One region of the Bacillus sp. 01N45 genome, then DNA from elsewhere that is predicted to be linked to it. Evidence: predicted binding sites of a transcription regulator. Region 1 holds the regulator's gene; each other region holds the start of a gene.
What was found. The regulator LexA, encoded in region 1, represses DNA repair genes until DNA is damaged. The targets are predictions, from matches to a motif close to CGAACATATGTTCG.
Positions count from the first base shown of each region.

Region 2: a site for LexA is predicted at 1,894-1,907, ahead of AC1DMU_RS04295 (Y-family DNA polymerase). Genes of this name have one in related genera too.
Region 3: a site for LexA is predicted at 3,397-3,410, ahead of AC1DMU_RS19375 (YolD-like family protein). Genes of this name have one in related genera too.

Region 1 is NZ_JBFTQW010000004.1:458,946-464,051, forward strand. Features, by position in the region: gene AC1DMU_RS12800 (phosphate/phosphite/phosphonate ABC transporter substrate-binding protein) at 1-56, opposite strand, end outside; gene AC1DMU_RS12805 (bifunctional metallophosphatase/5'-nucleotidase) at 241-1,824, shown strand; gene AC1DMU_RS12810 (DUF896 domain-containing protein) at 1,864-2,103, opposite strand; gene AC1DMU_RS12815 (YneB family resolvase-like protein) at 2,149-2,805, opposite strand; gene lexA (transcriptional repressor LexA) at 2,947-3,567, shown strand; gene AC1DMU_RS12825 (DUF4097 family beta strand repeat-containing protein) at 3,656-4,462, opposite strand; gene AC1DMU_RS12830 (DUF1700 domain-containing protein) at 4,463-5,005, opposite strand; gene AC1DMU_RS12835 (PadR family transcriptional regulator) at 4,998-5,106, opposite strand, start outside.
Region 2 is NZ_JBFTQW010000002.1:23,200-28,305, reverse strand. Features, by position in the region: gene AC1DMU_RS04300 (YolD-like family protein) at 247-588, opposite strand; gene AC1DMU_RS04295 (Y-family DNA polymerase) at 585-1,850, opposite strand; gene AC1DMU_RS04290 (DUF1259 domain-containing protein) at 2,538-2,957, shown strand; partial or broken gene AC1DMU_RS04285 (M15 family metallopeptidase) at 3,163-3,301, opposite strand; gene AC1DMU_RS04280 (bifunctional metallophosphatase/5'-nucleotidase) at 3,432-5,021, opposite strand.
Region 3 is NZ_JBFTQW010000008.1:107,640-112,745, forward strand. Features, by position in the region: gene AC1DMU_RS19350 (DUF6944 family repetitive protein) at 1-512, opposite strand, end outside; gene AC1DMU_RS19355 (SDR family oxidoreductase) at 722-1,429, opposite strand; partial or broken gene AC1DMU_RS19360 (hypothetical protein) at 1,562-1,755, opposite strand; gene AC1DMU_RS19365 (hypothetical protein) at 1,797-2,132, opposite strand; gene gerPF (spore germination protein GerPF) at 2,342-2,557, shown strand; gene AC1DMU_RS19375 (YolD-like family protein) at 2,775-3,110, opposite strand; partial or broken gene AC1DMU_RS19380 (hypothetical protein) at 3,568-3,973, opposite strand; partial or broken gene AC1DMU_RS19385 (hypothetical protein) at 4,251-4,469, opposite strand; gene AC1DMU_RS19390 (peptidylprolyl isomerase PrsA) at 4,927-5,106, opposite strand, start outside.

The DNA.
Region 1 (5,106 bases):
AATAATCCCGCCGCTAGTACAACTGTCGTACTCATTGCAAAAACTTTTTTCAACATATTATTGCCTCCAATTTTGTTGTTATAAAATTGCCTTCCGTAAACATGAAGAAATATATCACACATTTTCACGTATATTTTCTTATTTACAGAATCTTTACACATTCTATACATTCTCATTAAAATTCTCTTCATATATTTGATATGCTTAATTAGTAGATAACAATAGAAAAGGTGAATGATATTGAATCCAAATCAAATTGTAACTTTAAACATTTTATTAACAAGTGATATACATGGCACTGTTTATCCAATTCACTACCAAGATAACTCCCAAGCTGAAATTGGTTTAGCCAAAATTTCTACTCTTATAAAAAAAGAACGTTCCCAAAATAGAAACGTTCTTTTAATTGATAACGGTGACTTCATACAAGGAACACCCTTTACTTATCATTACGCTACATATGAAGAAGATAAGAAAAATCCAATGTCTTTATTAGCGAACTATTTACGTTATGATGCTGCAGTTATTGGGAATCATGAATTTAATTATGGAATGGACATATTAAATAATGCTATTTCTACTGCAAACTTTCCGTATCTATCAGCAAATATTTTAGATAAAAACAGAAAAGAACCTTATTTCGGGAAACCATATATAATAAAACATATTGAATCAAATATAAAAATTGCTATTTTAGGGATGACAACGCATTACATTCCCAATTGGGAACAACCCCATCACATTCAAGATTTACAATTTGAAGATGCATTAGAAACAACAAAAAGATGGGTTTCTTACATTCGCGAACACGAGAAACCCGATTTATTAGTCGTAGCCTACCATGGGGGATTTGAACGCGATTTACAAACTGGGGTACCGACTGAAGTTTTAACAGGTGAAAACCAAGGATATGCAATGTGCCATGAAATTGAAGGCATAGACATTTTACTAACAGGCCACCAACACCGGGAAATCGCTCACACCGTAATGAATGGTGTAACAATTTTACAGACTGGATGCAATGGACACTCCGTTGGAAAAGTAACAGTAACATTCGAAAAAACAGAAAAAAAATGGGTAAAAAAAGAGAGTGATTCACAATTATTGCCCGTACAAGGAATTGAGGCTGACCATCATATTCTTTCCTTGGTTGCCGATTATGAAGAAAAAACACAAAATTGGCTCGATCAACCTATTGGAGTAATCTATGGGAACATGCAAATTTCAGATGCTATGCAAACTCGTTTGCAAGACCATCCTTTTATTGAATTCATAAATAAAATACAGATGGATATAGCTAATGTTTCCATTTCTTGTACAAGCTTATTCCATAATACATCTCCAGGTTTCCCGAAATATGTAACAATGCGTGACATCGTTTCTAATTATATTTATCCAAATACATTAAAAGTAATTAGAATAACTGGAGCGGATATAAAAGATGCCCTTGAACTCTCTGCTTCTTATTTCATATTAAAAGCAGATGGAACTATCATCGTAAACCCCACCTACATAGAACCAAAGCCGCAACACTATAATTACGATATGTGGGAAGGAATTTCGTACGTATTAAACATTTCCAAACCAATTGGCGAGAGAGTAGAATCCTTACAGTATAAAGGCGCTCCACTTCATATGAATGAAGAATATGACGTCGTTATGAATAATTATCGCGCAAGTGGCGGAGGGAACTTCTTTATGTTTCAAAATAAGACCGTAATAAAAGACATACCAACAGATATGTCTGAACTTATCGCTAACTATATATTGAAGCACAAAAAGATAGAAGCAACAGTCAATAACAACTGGAAAGTTATTAAATAACGGATATAATAAATAAAAAAGATGGGCTTCGCCCATCTTTTAGTTTAATTTTGCATTATCTTGCTTTTTTAAAGCTTTTAATTTCGCCGGTGTAACATCAGTACCTTCTTCGTTAACAACTTTAATTCCTTTAAGTTCGTTTAACATATTTTGACGAAATCCTTTTAAATATTGTTCACGTAGCGATTGGCGCTCACGTTGTTCTTCTTCAGTTAAACCTTCAGCTTTTGCTTTTTTCGCTAAGAAGTTAATGCGTTCAATGAGTTCGTGACTTTGCATCTCGAATCCCCCTTTTACTCAAAACTGATTATTATCATACAATAGTTAGTCCTCTTTATCAAGCAATTGCTTTGTATATTCTACATATCTTCGATGTACAGTTGCTTTTGAAACATCATGACCAAAACCACGAAGTGTTGCTGCAATTTCTTCAAAAGTTAATTCATTCCGGCGTAAACGTACAATTTCCTCAATTGGCACTTCTTTTTTCTCACGTCCTATACTTAAATGACGATTTTTCAAATTATTCTCTGGACGAAATCCTTTCTCTACCGCTCTTTGCATGCCACGTTTAATTTTTAAATTGTGGATCTTTCTTTGATACTCTTCAACAATCCCAATTATATCTAGTACCATCGAATCAGAGTCAGAGAGTTCTAATTCTCCATTATGCGTATGCGTATATACTTTTATTCCCTCTTTATGTAAACAGTGCATTAATGCAATCTTTGCATTCCCTCTACCAAGGCGCGTTTCATCTTGTATGAGAAGTACATCAACTTGTTCATCGCGAATTGTATCTAGCACTTCTAATATGCCATCACGTTCAATTGTATAACCACTAGCCTGCTCCTCAATCACCTTTACAACATTCATTTGATAGCGCTCAGCTAAATGCAATAATTCATCTTTTTGACGCAATAATGATGTTTCCTGTTCTTCTTTTGTTGTGCTCACACGTGCATAAATAATTGCATTCATATTGAACCCTTCTTTCTCACTATATTTTCCTTATAGTGTATCATAAATTCGTCTTTCGTTCGAACTTATGTTTGTAGAATGTTTTTTCGCATGTTATACTTATTAATAAGAAAAATGAAAGAAAACGAGGTGTTAGAAAACATGGAAAAGTTAACGAAACGCCAGCAAGACATTCTCGACTTTATTAAGCTAAAAGTACAAGAAAAAGGATATCCACCTTCCGTACGTGAAATCGGTCAAGCAGTCGGCCTCGCTTCTAGTTCTACAGTGCACGGACATTTATCACGACTAGAAGAAAAAGGATATATTCGACGCGATCCAACAAAACCACGAGCAATTGAAATTTTAGGTGACAACCGAATGGATACAGAGACACAATCTGTTATTCAAGTTCCAATTGTCGGAAAAGTTACTGCTGGATTACCTATTACAGCAGTTGAAAGTGTAGAAGATCATTTCCCACTTCCAGCTAGCATTGTTGCTGGAGCAGACCAAGTATTTATGTTACGTATTTCCGGAGATAGTATGATTGAAGCTGGTATTTTCGATGGAGATTTAGTTGTTGTTCGCCAACAACAGTCTGCATACAACGGTGAAATTGTAGTCGCTTTAACAGAAGATAACGAAGCAACTGTAAAACGTTTCTATAAAGAAAAAGACCATTTCCGTCTACAACCGGAAAACTCTTCATTAGAACCTATCATTTTAAAACAAGTGTCAGTTATTGGAAAAGTAATTGGCGTATATCGTGATTTACATTAAGAATAATAAAAGAAGATAATTACCTTATTTATATACGGTAATTATCTTCTTTTTTTGTATTTTGATAGATTTTCATACATTTTATTTCTTATGAACGAGTTTCAATCGTCACATCGCCAGCAGCTGTTTTACCACTAATCTTTTTACTACCATTGCCAATTGTTATATTTTTATTTTCTTCATTAAAAATCATTACTTCGCCAGCAGCACTTTGCCCAGTTATAACTGCATCTTGTGGTTTTTCTAATAAAGTAATATCTACATCCCCAGCGGTTGAACTTGCCTCTACATCATATTTAGGATCATGATCCATAATATGCACTTCCCCGCTAGCCGACTTCGCAGTTACTTTTCCTATTACCTTCTTAAAGCTCACCTCACCAGCTTTTGAAGATCCTTCCACACTTTTTGCTGTGACATTTTTCAAATCTACTTCTCCAGCGAGTGTCCCAACACTTACACAATCACTTTTCACATCACTTATTTCTATTTGTCCAGCTGATGAATTTATTTTTATCTCTTGGTATGAACGTTCAGGCACAAGGAGAGTTATTGTAGACGTTTGAAATCTAAAATCGTAAAAAGAAAAATCAAATGAAGCACCTTTTTCTCTTTCCCCAATAATTTTTAATGTGTCACCATCTTCGGCAATACGAACCTCGTGTTTACGTACATCTCCTGATTGCTTTACATAAAAAGAAGAGTCGGGAGATTTTTGGACAACAATATCCCCAGCATCTAACTTAACTTCTATATTTTTTAGTGTTTCGTTTTTAATTACGTCTTCTTTATTTCCTTCTTCTGCAGTTTGCACTGCTTTTTCATATGTTTGTGAAATCCCTATTACTCCAATAATGATACAAGCGATAGCTACTAACAATATTTTCTTCATCATCTACTCCCCTTTTATCATTTTGAAGTTCCATATTACATAACGTACGCATAACTTTTTAAACCACTTCGTACTATAATAAGCGATAATACATAACAACAAACCTACTCCAACAAACGTTATACTAACGAATAAATCCAACCATATAAAAGTACCCATAAATACTTTTCCAATAACGAAAAATGGTGTCACTACACTAGCAATTCCACCGAGCCAGAAGGAAAATATAAAAGCAATAATTGCAACTAACGGGCCTAACACAATAATAAAATTAAACAAACTAAGTCCAATCGCTGCCATAACAGCCCTTGTTATATTGGTAGTTGATGGGTCCTTGTTCATTTCGTCAAAGCGATACAAAGCAAGTAAGTCTTTTGCAATTACTTTCGGAGAGCCAAGGCCCTTTATTATTTCCGATTCAGTTTTTCCTTCTTCTATTCCAAACTGAAAATGCTCTTCATAATCAAATAAAATATCTTTCCTCTCTTCTTCCGGTAACTTTCTAAGATGACTTGATAATTCTTTAAGAAACTGTTCTTTACTCATCCCATTCCACCCCTTCAATAATTTCTTGTACGCCTTTTGCAAAATCACGCCACTCCGTTACTAACAAATTCAGTTGCGTTTCCCCTTGCTCAGTTAGTTGA
Region 2 (5,106 bases), on a different contig from region 1:
GATACAATTTTTTATTAAATTCTAAGTAGCTATTACCCCCATTTTCATCTCATATCAAAAATAGTTATTTCCAAAAAAATTGTATTTTAAGGTAGCAATCAATTGGTAAAAAAATCATTAAAGTATTAAGTAACAAATGTCAAATAAGCATAGTCCCGGATTAAAAGATATGGATCTTTAAGATCATTATGGCCAACTATTTATTCATGGTTGGCCATAAACCTTTATATGGATTCCAGTTACACTTTAGTCCACTTCCATTACATCACCAAACTTAAACATTCTTTGATTACGAAAAGCATCGGTACAAGTAATCGTCTTATTTAATGGATTTATATCAGCTACTGTTATGTAATTTTTATATAGATAGCCATCTTTATAATATGTAAGTAAAACCTCTTCTTCACCTAAATATGAAATTAACAGCTTATTTTCAATCCTTTCTTTTGCATCTTGCGTTAAGATTGGACGCGGGATTTTTGTTTGCTCCTGTATCATGTCTTTAATACAGATAAACTGCTCTGGCATACTAGCAAACGGTTGCCATTTTACCATGCCTCTTCCTTTTGGCATATTAGCATTCTTCACGATTTGTGCCCTCCTAATAATGTGTTTCTATATCTTGCTGTTGCGACGCTTGTGTAGGAAATTCCACGTAATATACTGTTCTTACCAAATCGTGTTCGAATTTCGTCCATAACCTTCGTTAATCTCATTTCTTTTTCTCTTTGTATAATGTTATCGAAAAGCGAAATTTGCTCTTCTCCTTCATGTATTAAATTTGTTAAGGAAAGACTTATCGATCGAATCGGCTCTCCTGTATGCCGCTCGTATAAAAAATATGTACAAACATTGTAAATATCCATCGTTAAATTTGTTGCTCTATTTAACGTATGTGCTTTTTTTATTCCTCCTCCATATTCCTTACTATATCCGACTGAAAAATGAATCGTTTGTGCGTATTTCTTTTCGCTTCTCAATCTGTAACAAACTTCTTCTACATGCTCTAATAAAATAACGATGAACTCTTCTATCGAATAATCACGAAATAATATTTGGCTTTTCGCTATAGATGTTGTCGCTGGAACATATTTCTCTGCTATTCTGCTAAAATCAATCCCGTTACTATGCAAGTGTAATTCTTCTCCTATTACACCAAACGATTGTTTTAAATACTTCAATGGATACTGCGCTAAATCCCCAATCGTATGTATACCTTTTCGGTTCAATTTCATTTCCGTTTTATACGATATACCCCAAAATTTACTGAGTGGTCTAATATTCCATAACTTCTCGGGTATATCGTCATACGTCCAATACGCTATTCCATCTTTATTCTTTTTCGCTTCCACATCCATCGCTACTTTACTCAATAATAAATTCGGCCCAATACCAATCGTACTTTCAATCCGTGTACGTTCATATATTTCTCGCTTGAACTTTAATGCAAACTCGTACGGATTACTCGCAAACAAATGAATACTTGCGGTCATGTCCATAAAAAACTCATCAATACTATATTGATGGAAATCTTCCGGCGCAACATACTGTAAAGCTAAACCGGTTATGTAAGTTGAACACTTCATATATGTATGCATAATCGGATTCACAATAATAATATCTGACCGATTCGGTATTTCGTACATTCTAGCCATCTTCTTTATTCCTAACGCTTTTAATGGCGGTGTTGCTGCTAATACAATTGATCCACTCCGGTTTACATCCCCTACGACAGCCAATTTCGTATATCGTGGATCAAGTCCTTTTTTAATACATGACACACTTGCATAAAAGCTACGAAGATCTACACAAAGAATAATACGATTCGGTAAAAGAGAATAATCATACAAGGTTATCACTCCTAACAAAAAGAACATTCGTTCTTATTATATACGAACTAACGTTCTTTTTAAAGGTATTTTCATGAAAATTTTGGTTGAAATAACCGTGCATGAACATTTTTCAAGAAAAAATCAAGGAATTCACCTCTATATTTTTTCTATACTGAAAAATGTAAATAGATACAAGAAGAAACAACTAGATTCTTCGTGAATAGATACGGTATTTTAGAACCCGTTTTTTAGTATTCAAACTTAATCCTGTATTTAAAAGCAATATACTTATATAAGAAAGACTTATTTCGAAAAAGAGTACTATTTAGCAGTGCTTGTTTATAGAAAATAAATTATTATTGGTTATTTTCTCAACGTTGTTTTCTAGTTTTATCATTCAAATTTAGACACATATTTATCTAACCTACATAAACTAATAGCGTATAATTGCATACTTTATCGATTTTTTATAACAATATCTCGAACGGACTATCATGAATCATAAATTTATTAACCCGGATACACGAATCATCTTCAATGAAATCCTGAATATCCAAGTAATATCGCGTGTATTTCTTTTAAAATAAACATTGGATACATTAAAATCACAGCCTGTTTTTTGAATGCTAAAGAAAGATTGTTTATCTGTATCTCCTCAATCGAATCCCTAATTATATAATTTTGTACAAGAAAGGAATTGAATTTATGCAAAATTTTAATTTCCTTTGTGAACAATTTGCTACAATACTTAAAGGGAAAGGTAAAAGAAATCAAGGTGGTTGTTCAGTGTCTTTTCACCGCGATTTTAGGGTGCTTGTTCAAGCAAAACCGAGTACTTCTGTAGTGCCCGTCGGAGTAAGTTTTGAATCGTTGGATCCAAATGGTAATGCATTAAATTTAGGCGAAATCGCTGTTCTACAAGAAGAAATTCCTGCATTTATGAAATCAATTGTACAACAAGGAATCATTGTAAGTGCTTTACATAATCACTGGCTGTACATGAATCCCTTAATTATGTATATTCATATCCAGTCGGTAGAGCCTCCATTACATTTTGCACAAAAGTTAGCCCATTCTTTTTTGTCCTTAAGTAGCTATCCTATCGCTAATAATGAGGGGCAATGATTGGTGTTTCGGATATATTTACACATTACATTTTCTACATGTGCGAACATCATAAAATTATTTCACTTTGTGCCCAAAAGAAAAAAACTGCCTATCAAATTTTTAGATAGGCAGTTTTTGAATCTATTAAAATAAAGTACCCTACTATTTTATAAAATACTATTCCCTAAACAAAAATACAGATTTGCAATTCACTTTGGCTTTCTTACCTCATATATTCCTCTAAAGTTAATTTTTCCTTATATATTTTTTGCAATATCTCCTACACAGCGAATACGCTAAGGCTCATACGCATAACCAGTTATATTTTCCTTTTCCTTTGGACAACGAATGATAAACCCTGCACTCTGCATCTAGACGGTATACCCCTTGTCCACAGTAAGACTTTATTTCAAACCCACAAAAAATAGATTACCTGCACACTAAAAGGTTTAGCGCACAGGTAATCTAGTTGTTTTTGAGATTAATAAAAACCTAATTTATTTTTTGAATTCTTCCATCAATAATAGACTGAATTGGTTCTTTTGATTTTTTTATATAATCTACTAATGCTTCAAAATCAGTTGGTCCTGTTTCAGCATCTTTACCGTTTTTAAAGGATACAAATCCATCTCCACCTGAAGCTAGAAATGCATTCGCAACTACGCTGTAAGTTTTAGAAGGAATAATTTCTTCTCCATCTGTTAAGCGGATACTTGTTACTTTTTCTCCATTAGGCTTGTTCGCATCCCAAGTGTATTGGATCCCTGAAATTTGAAGCATTCTTGTTATGTCTTTTTGCCATTGTTGATTTAAAATATCACGAATGTCTTGGCCTGTTAAATTTACTTTTATTAATTGATTTCCGAATGGTTGAATACCATATATCTCTCCCCATGTAATATCACCAGCATCTAAGTCATTACGAATACCACCAGGATTCATAAGAGCAATTTGGGATTGCATTGTTGCACGCTGGGCATCAGCAACTAAATTTCCGAGAGTAGATTCACCAGCCGTATTTAGTTTGCGATCTAGTGGAGCAATAGACTTGCCTACAACTTCATTAACAAGAGGTGCGATTTTTGCTTGATATTTCTCCATCTTCTTCTTTATTTTTTTATCAGGCTCCATGCCTTCATGGTAAGTTGTAACAATTTCTGCTTTTTTCTCAACAATATCTTGTGTCTTACGATCAATCTTTACATCAACATCAGCAAAAGCCATACCATAAGAATTTGCTTGTACGACAAGTTTATTATTAACAGTTCCATTTACATAAGTGTGGCTATGCCCACCAAAAATAACATCGACTTCTGGATCAGTCTCATTTGCTAATCGGACGATATCACCATTTGTTACGCCGTTCCCATCTGTTGTACCTCCGTTATGCGCAAGAACAACGATAGATTTAACGCCTAGTTTTTTTAATTGCTTTACGGATTTGTTAATAGCTTCAACTTCATCTGTAATTTCTACATTCTTTAGCATAGTAGGCATAACAAGGTTAGGAACATCCGTTGTTACGACTCCGATAAATCCAACAGGAACTCCTTGTACCTTTTTTATAGTGAATGGTGGTAAAAATAAACGACCGGTGGATTTATTATATAAATTTGCAGCAACATATGGGAATTTTGCTCCTTTAAAATTCCCTGTTTTCTCATGGTATCCACCATAAATAAGGCGGTTCATTTCCGCAACACCTTCATCAAATTCATGATTTCCTATAGTTCCAACATCGAATTTCAAATCATTTAGAAATTCAATCGTAGGTTCGTCTTGTAATAATGCTGAAACAGGAGTACTTGCTCCAACAACATCGCCAGCATGTACCTTTAATGTATTCGGATTTTGTTTTTCACGATCACGTAAATAAGCCCCTAAGTACTCAATTCCCCCTGCATCTTTATTGTTAATTTTTTTTACAGTGTCTACCTGCCCATGAAAATCGTTAATACCGAGCATTTGCACATCTATGTAGCGGTTTGGTTCTGTACTTGCTTGTGCTGAAGGCACAGCAAATACACTAGTAAAAGTAACTGTACTTATTGCTAAAGCAACTGGAATGATTTTTTTCAACATAAAATTTCTCTCCCCTAATTAAAATCTGACATAATACGATGTTATTTTAATATATTAAGAGAATTATTTCTATAAAAAATTCAAC
Region 3 (5,106 bases), on a different contig from region 1:
ATTTCGTTCTTTGATACATTAATAATACCTTGATACGCTTGAAGTCCAGCACCTAAACTTTGCAAAGAATTACCTAGTATTATAATTCTCTGTATTGCTTTCATCTGAAGTAAAGCTGCTTCTACTCCTAAAAAAGCACCAATCGATTGTAAACTGTTCCCGATAATTATGAGATAATCATTCTCTTTCAATTGTTTATTTATATTAAAATATGTTCCTATTACATTTGATATATTCCCTAATGCTAATAATTCAATGCCCATTTTATCAAGCATTTCACTTTTATTCTCCAAACACATATTTTGATTTTCTCTTTCAGCTTCATTTCCGGTATCATTACTCGCTATTATTTGTAATATATAACCGAGGGCTTGTAATGAGCTTCCTACAATTACAAGATCTGATTCAACTTTCTCTTCTCCAATAAATCCTCTTGTCGTCCCAATAGCCGCAGTAAGATTTCCTCCTACTTGAAACCATGCTCCTGTCACTTTTAAACCGCTTGGATTCATTTTTATCACCTATTTAGAAATTTTCTAGTGCTTTTTTCGCCATACACAAATGACATCCTTTATCTCATATTTATTTTCTATATGTAATTTTGTGCATTCTAAAATGTGTTAATCATACAAAAAAGCACCTTTAAGGTACTTTTTTTAGACAAAGCGTATATCACTGAAAATATGCTAATTAAAAGATACGTATACAATTCAAAATATATTTACATACATTCTGGGCATGTCAATGAAGCTCCATTTTTATCTATTGTTATATTTAATATATATTGAATCGCATGATGTGACCACATTTCAGGTGTGGGTGATTCATTTACATACTGTGGTGCACATGAATACAGCATTGGGCTCCTAATACTTCCGCCCGGATCTAAAGCAACTACAGCCATACCATAGGGTAATTCAAGTGCCATAGATTTCGTGATACCTTCAATTGCAAACTTTGAGGCACAATATGGCGCCAGCTCAGCTTCTCCCTCTCGGCCCCAACTAGAACTCATATTAATAATCATTCCTTCTTTCCTAGCTACCATCGCTGGGACAAATGCCCTAATTACATTTACTACACCATTTACGTTTACATTCATTACATTTTCGAATTCTTGAGCTGTTACTTTCCACAGTGGCGCATTTTTATTAACAATCGATGCATTATTTATTAACAAGTCAGGTGCTCTATATCTATGAAGTATATAACTCGCCCAATTACTTACTTGCTGGGAGTCTGAAACATCGATTATTTGAAAATCATGTATATTACCGTAATATTTTTTCAATTCTTCAATTTTATCTTTTGAACGTCCACAGCCATATATATTCCATCCCAATTCATGAAATCGATCAACCATTGCACGACCTAATCCTTGCGTCACTCCTGTAATCATTACAACTTTTCCAGTTTCGTTTCGCTGCATATACCTCTCCTCCTTTATAAAATTTTACACTCTCCCTTTTCATTCAGCCATTTACTAAAGTATCAACTCATTTCATACTTTAGTAGGTGTTTTTATGTAAGCAAAAAGAGTAACCATAACAGTTACTCTTGCTTATATATCAAAAAAGTCATTATTTATTTCGTTATTGCTTTTATATTTCAGCTTCTCTTTCCCGCATTTCTCACACAATATATAAAAGTTACACCTAGATTACCTCTTTTAAAATCTTCATTATCCTTAATAAAACCATATTTATGCTTACAGTGAGATTCATCTAAAAAAATTTTAAACCATTTTTTCAACATAGAACAGTTAACCTCTATGAAAGAATCTTCATCTATTCTGATTACCGATTTTTATTTAAATTCTCAATCTCATTTTGCAACTTTTTGAATTGTTCAAAATGCATAGTGATAGATTGACTATTTCCATAATCAACACTATGCTTCACAAATAAAACACCAGTGTCATGAAAAATTGCTTCCAGTTCTTTTCTGATGGATACTTTCATTATATGTGCTGTTTTAATAGCCGATAAAATTGCAATTTCATTAAACTTTAATTTTATTTCATTTGGACAAAATGCTTCTTCAACCAATATAACTTCATTGCTATAAATAAGTGCAACAAGATTACTTGATTTTGCATCTGTTAAATCTACTTTTTTTATAACATTATTCATTACATTTTGCCTCCTTTGATTTTGTATATATTAATTATACAATTGTTTTTTAAAATTAATCGACCTTACATTAATTTTAACATACTTTTATTGTAGGATTAAGCTACACTTCAAACGTTTTACTATTCCACAATTTTTGTTACATGAACCATTTGGACTATAAGGCCATATAGTAATGTTAACAAATGATTGTAAAGCGGGTGAAAACTATGCCCTCAGTTGTAGGGAATTTAGTTGTACAAAATAGTAACGGTTCATTTAACTTAGGCGATTTCTACAACGTTTCTCCGAAAGAAAATACGAAGGCTTATAATGGATCTGGTGCTTCAAACGTTGGTTTTGTTGTTAATACTTTTAATGGCGTGAGCGCGACTAATACGTTTGATTCTGACCTTGCAGATCAAAACCAAGTGGGTACAGCCTAATCCTATTTTTTCATCGTTCTGTTTAGGAATTTTAAATTTGTCTATACTATAATTAGGCTGTTACACAGCTATTATTGATTTTTGGAGTACCCTATCTTTTTCTCCCTTTCCCTGGGGCTCAGCAGCTAGTATGAAGCTAGCTGCTTTTTCGTTTCATTATTTATATCCCTCATCTAAAATAACGTAAAGGAAGCTAAAATTGAAATTTCAGCTTCCTTTACGTTATTTCAATAATATCAGAAGTATTAAATACGTAAGTTTTATAAAATGCGTCCGTACATATTACAATGCGCTTTAGCGGGTTTATATGCACTACTGTCATATAACTTGTAAGGATGTAACCATCTTCAAAATATGTCACCAATATTTCTTTCTCAGACAATAATGACGTTAATAATTTATCAGAAATTCTCTCTTTTGCTTCGTTTGTTAAGAGCGGTTTTTGTACTTTAAACTTCTCTCCAATAACCTTTCGCAAACTTAACAACTGTTCCGACATTACTGTAAATGGAACCCATTCTCTTTCTATTTTCTGCACCTTTACATCATTCATTTCTTTATCTCCTTGATCATTTATCCATTCAATTTCACACATAATGGTACTCAATTATTCTTTCATAATGCTAGGCTCATATTTATCCGGCATTAACAGGTAGTGAAGCTCCTACCTCAAAATCCGCTATATGCGAGGAGGTAAGACGAAAATCAACTGCCCGTTAACGCTTAATTGGTGAAAGCTAATAAATAACGGACGATGAACACCCTGCTTATTAAAGTTTCACTTTATTTCTTATTCGTATACTATCTACACATACAAGAACATTCGTTCTAATTATACACGAACCTACGTTCTTTTGGAATGATTTAAATTATATTTTTATCCATCATTTATTTTTTCTTCATCAAGTGAGCTTTTCACTTCTTATATAATAGGCCGTCCACATATCAACAGAAAAAGCGACTTCATACAAAGTGAAGTCGCTTTTTTCTAATAACGTATATTTCCATATTTACTTTTCTATCCTGACAAGCGTTCTTTCCGGGATACAAATCTCATCTATATTAAAATGATTTATTTTTAATTTAATTCTCCCACTCGTTCCTGATCTTCATCACCAACCCAACAACTGAATAATTCAAAATAGTCCCCCTCATTTAAATAACCTTCCATAATCGAGCATAAAGCTAATAGCTTTTTTTAGCTTCTTTCTTCTCCTTTTCACTTTGCCACTCAACAAGTTCAATGCCCCAGCTCGTTGAAACTTCATACGTGTAACTTGTTTGAAATTGAAACTCTTGTACAATTTCAAGCATACTTTCATCTGAAAAGCACGACCCAAAAACAATTACATCATTAGAATCTGGATCCGTTAACGGAATTTCTACATTGCACCCTATATAACTTGCTAAACTCATTTTTACTCCTCCAATATTCATATACAAAATACTTTATATGAATATTTATCTGCTCGAATATAAAATCCCTGCCTAAACTAAAAAGTTTTAATTTTTCAAGTTTATTAACCAACTATAAATGAAAGCATATATTATAAAGAACGAACTCACAAAATTTAAGGAATTTATAACGAACCACAATTCATTCCTTATGAATTTCTATGAAAAGAGAGCAATTTAAACACTCTCTTTTCGTACATAATGTATAAAACTATTTATAAATAATTGCCCCTTATTATTACATATATTTTGGTTGTACTATTATATGTAACTCCCTCTCTGTTACTGCTTTTTTTGGGTTACGAAAATACTCTAATTCATATTATAATACTTCATACTCAACCATCCCAATCTTGATCCCTTTCGTTTCTTTTAAAATAGCTAATAAGTTGCTTATATCTTCATCATACGATTCAAAAACCTTCCCTCCACCTTCTCTTTGAAAAATTACTTTCATATTTTCTCCTCCTACGTAATATATTTATCTATTAAATAATTTCTTTAAAAGCATTCTTTCCTCTGAAAATTTCATACTAAAAAGAACATTCTTTTTTAGTAGAATGCTCTGCTTTTCACTTCATTTAACATCAATATTTTTTCAATACTATTGTATGTTTCATTCTGCAAATTATGTTTATCCACTTCAATAAAGAAAAACTTAAATCACTTCAGGTTTTAATTAGCCCGCGCCAATCAGACTACATGCAAATAGTGGAATGAAATTAAGCAAACGAAACATTATAATATCAACATTCTATGAAGCATTGATCATTCCAATTTTTAAAAAATACATAAATTCCCATTGAAATTCTTAATATTTAAATGTAATATTATATTGTCTTACTATCTATTTATAACACACACACTAACTAGAAAAGGGAACCTATATAGGTTCCCTTTTCTAATTACAATCATTATTTCTTTTCTAGAAATTCAAATGTATTTTTAAATTCTTTATCATTCACTTTAATACCAGCATCTTTCAATAAATCATTAACTACTTGCTGTTTCCATTTACCTGTCGTATCTTGTAGTCTTTGCTGTTCTAAATCTTTACGAATTTGATCTTTTACTTCATCAAATGGCTTCAATTC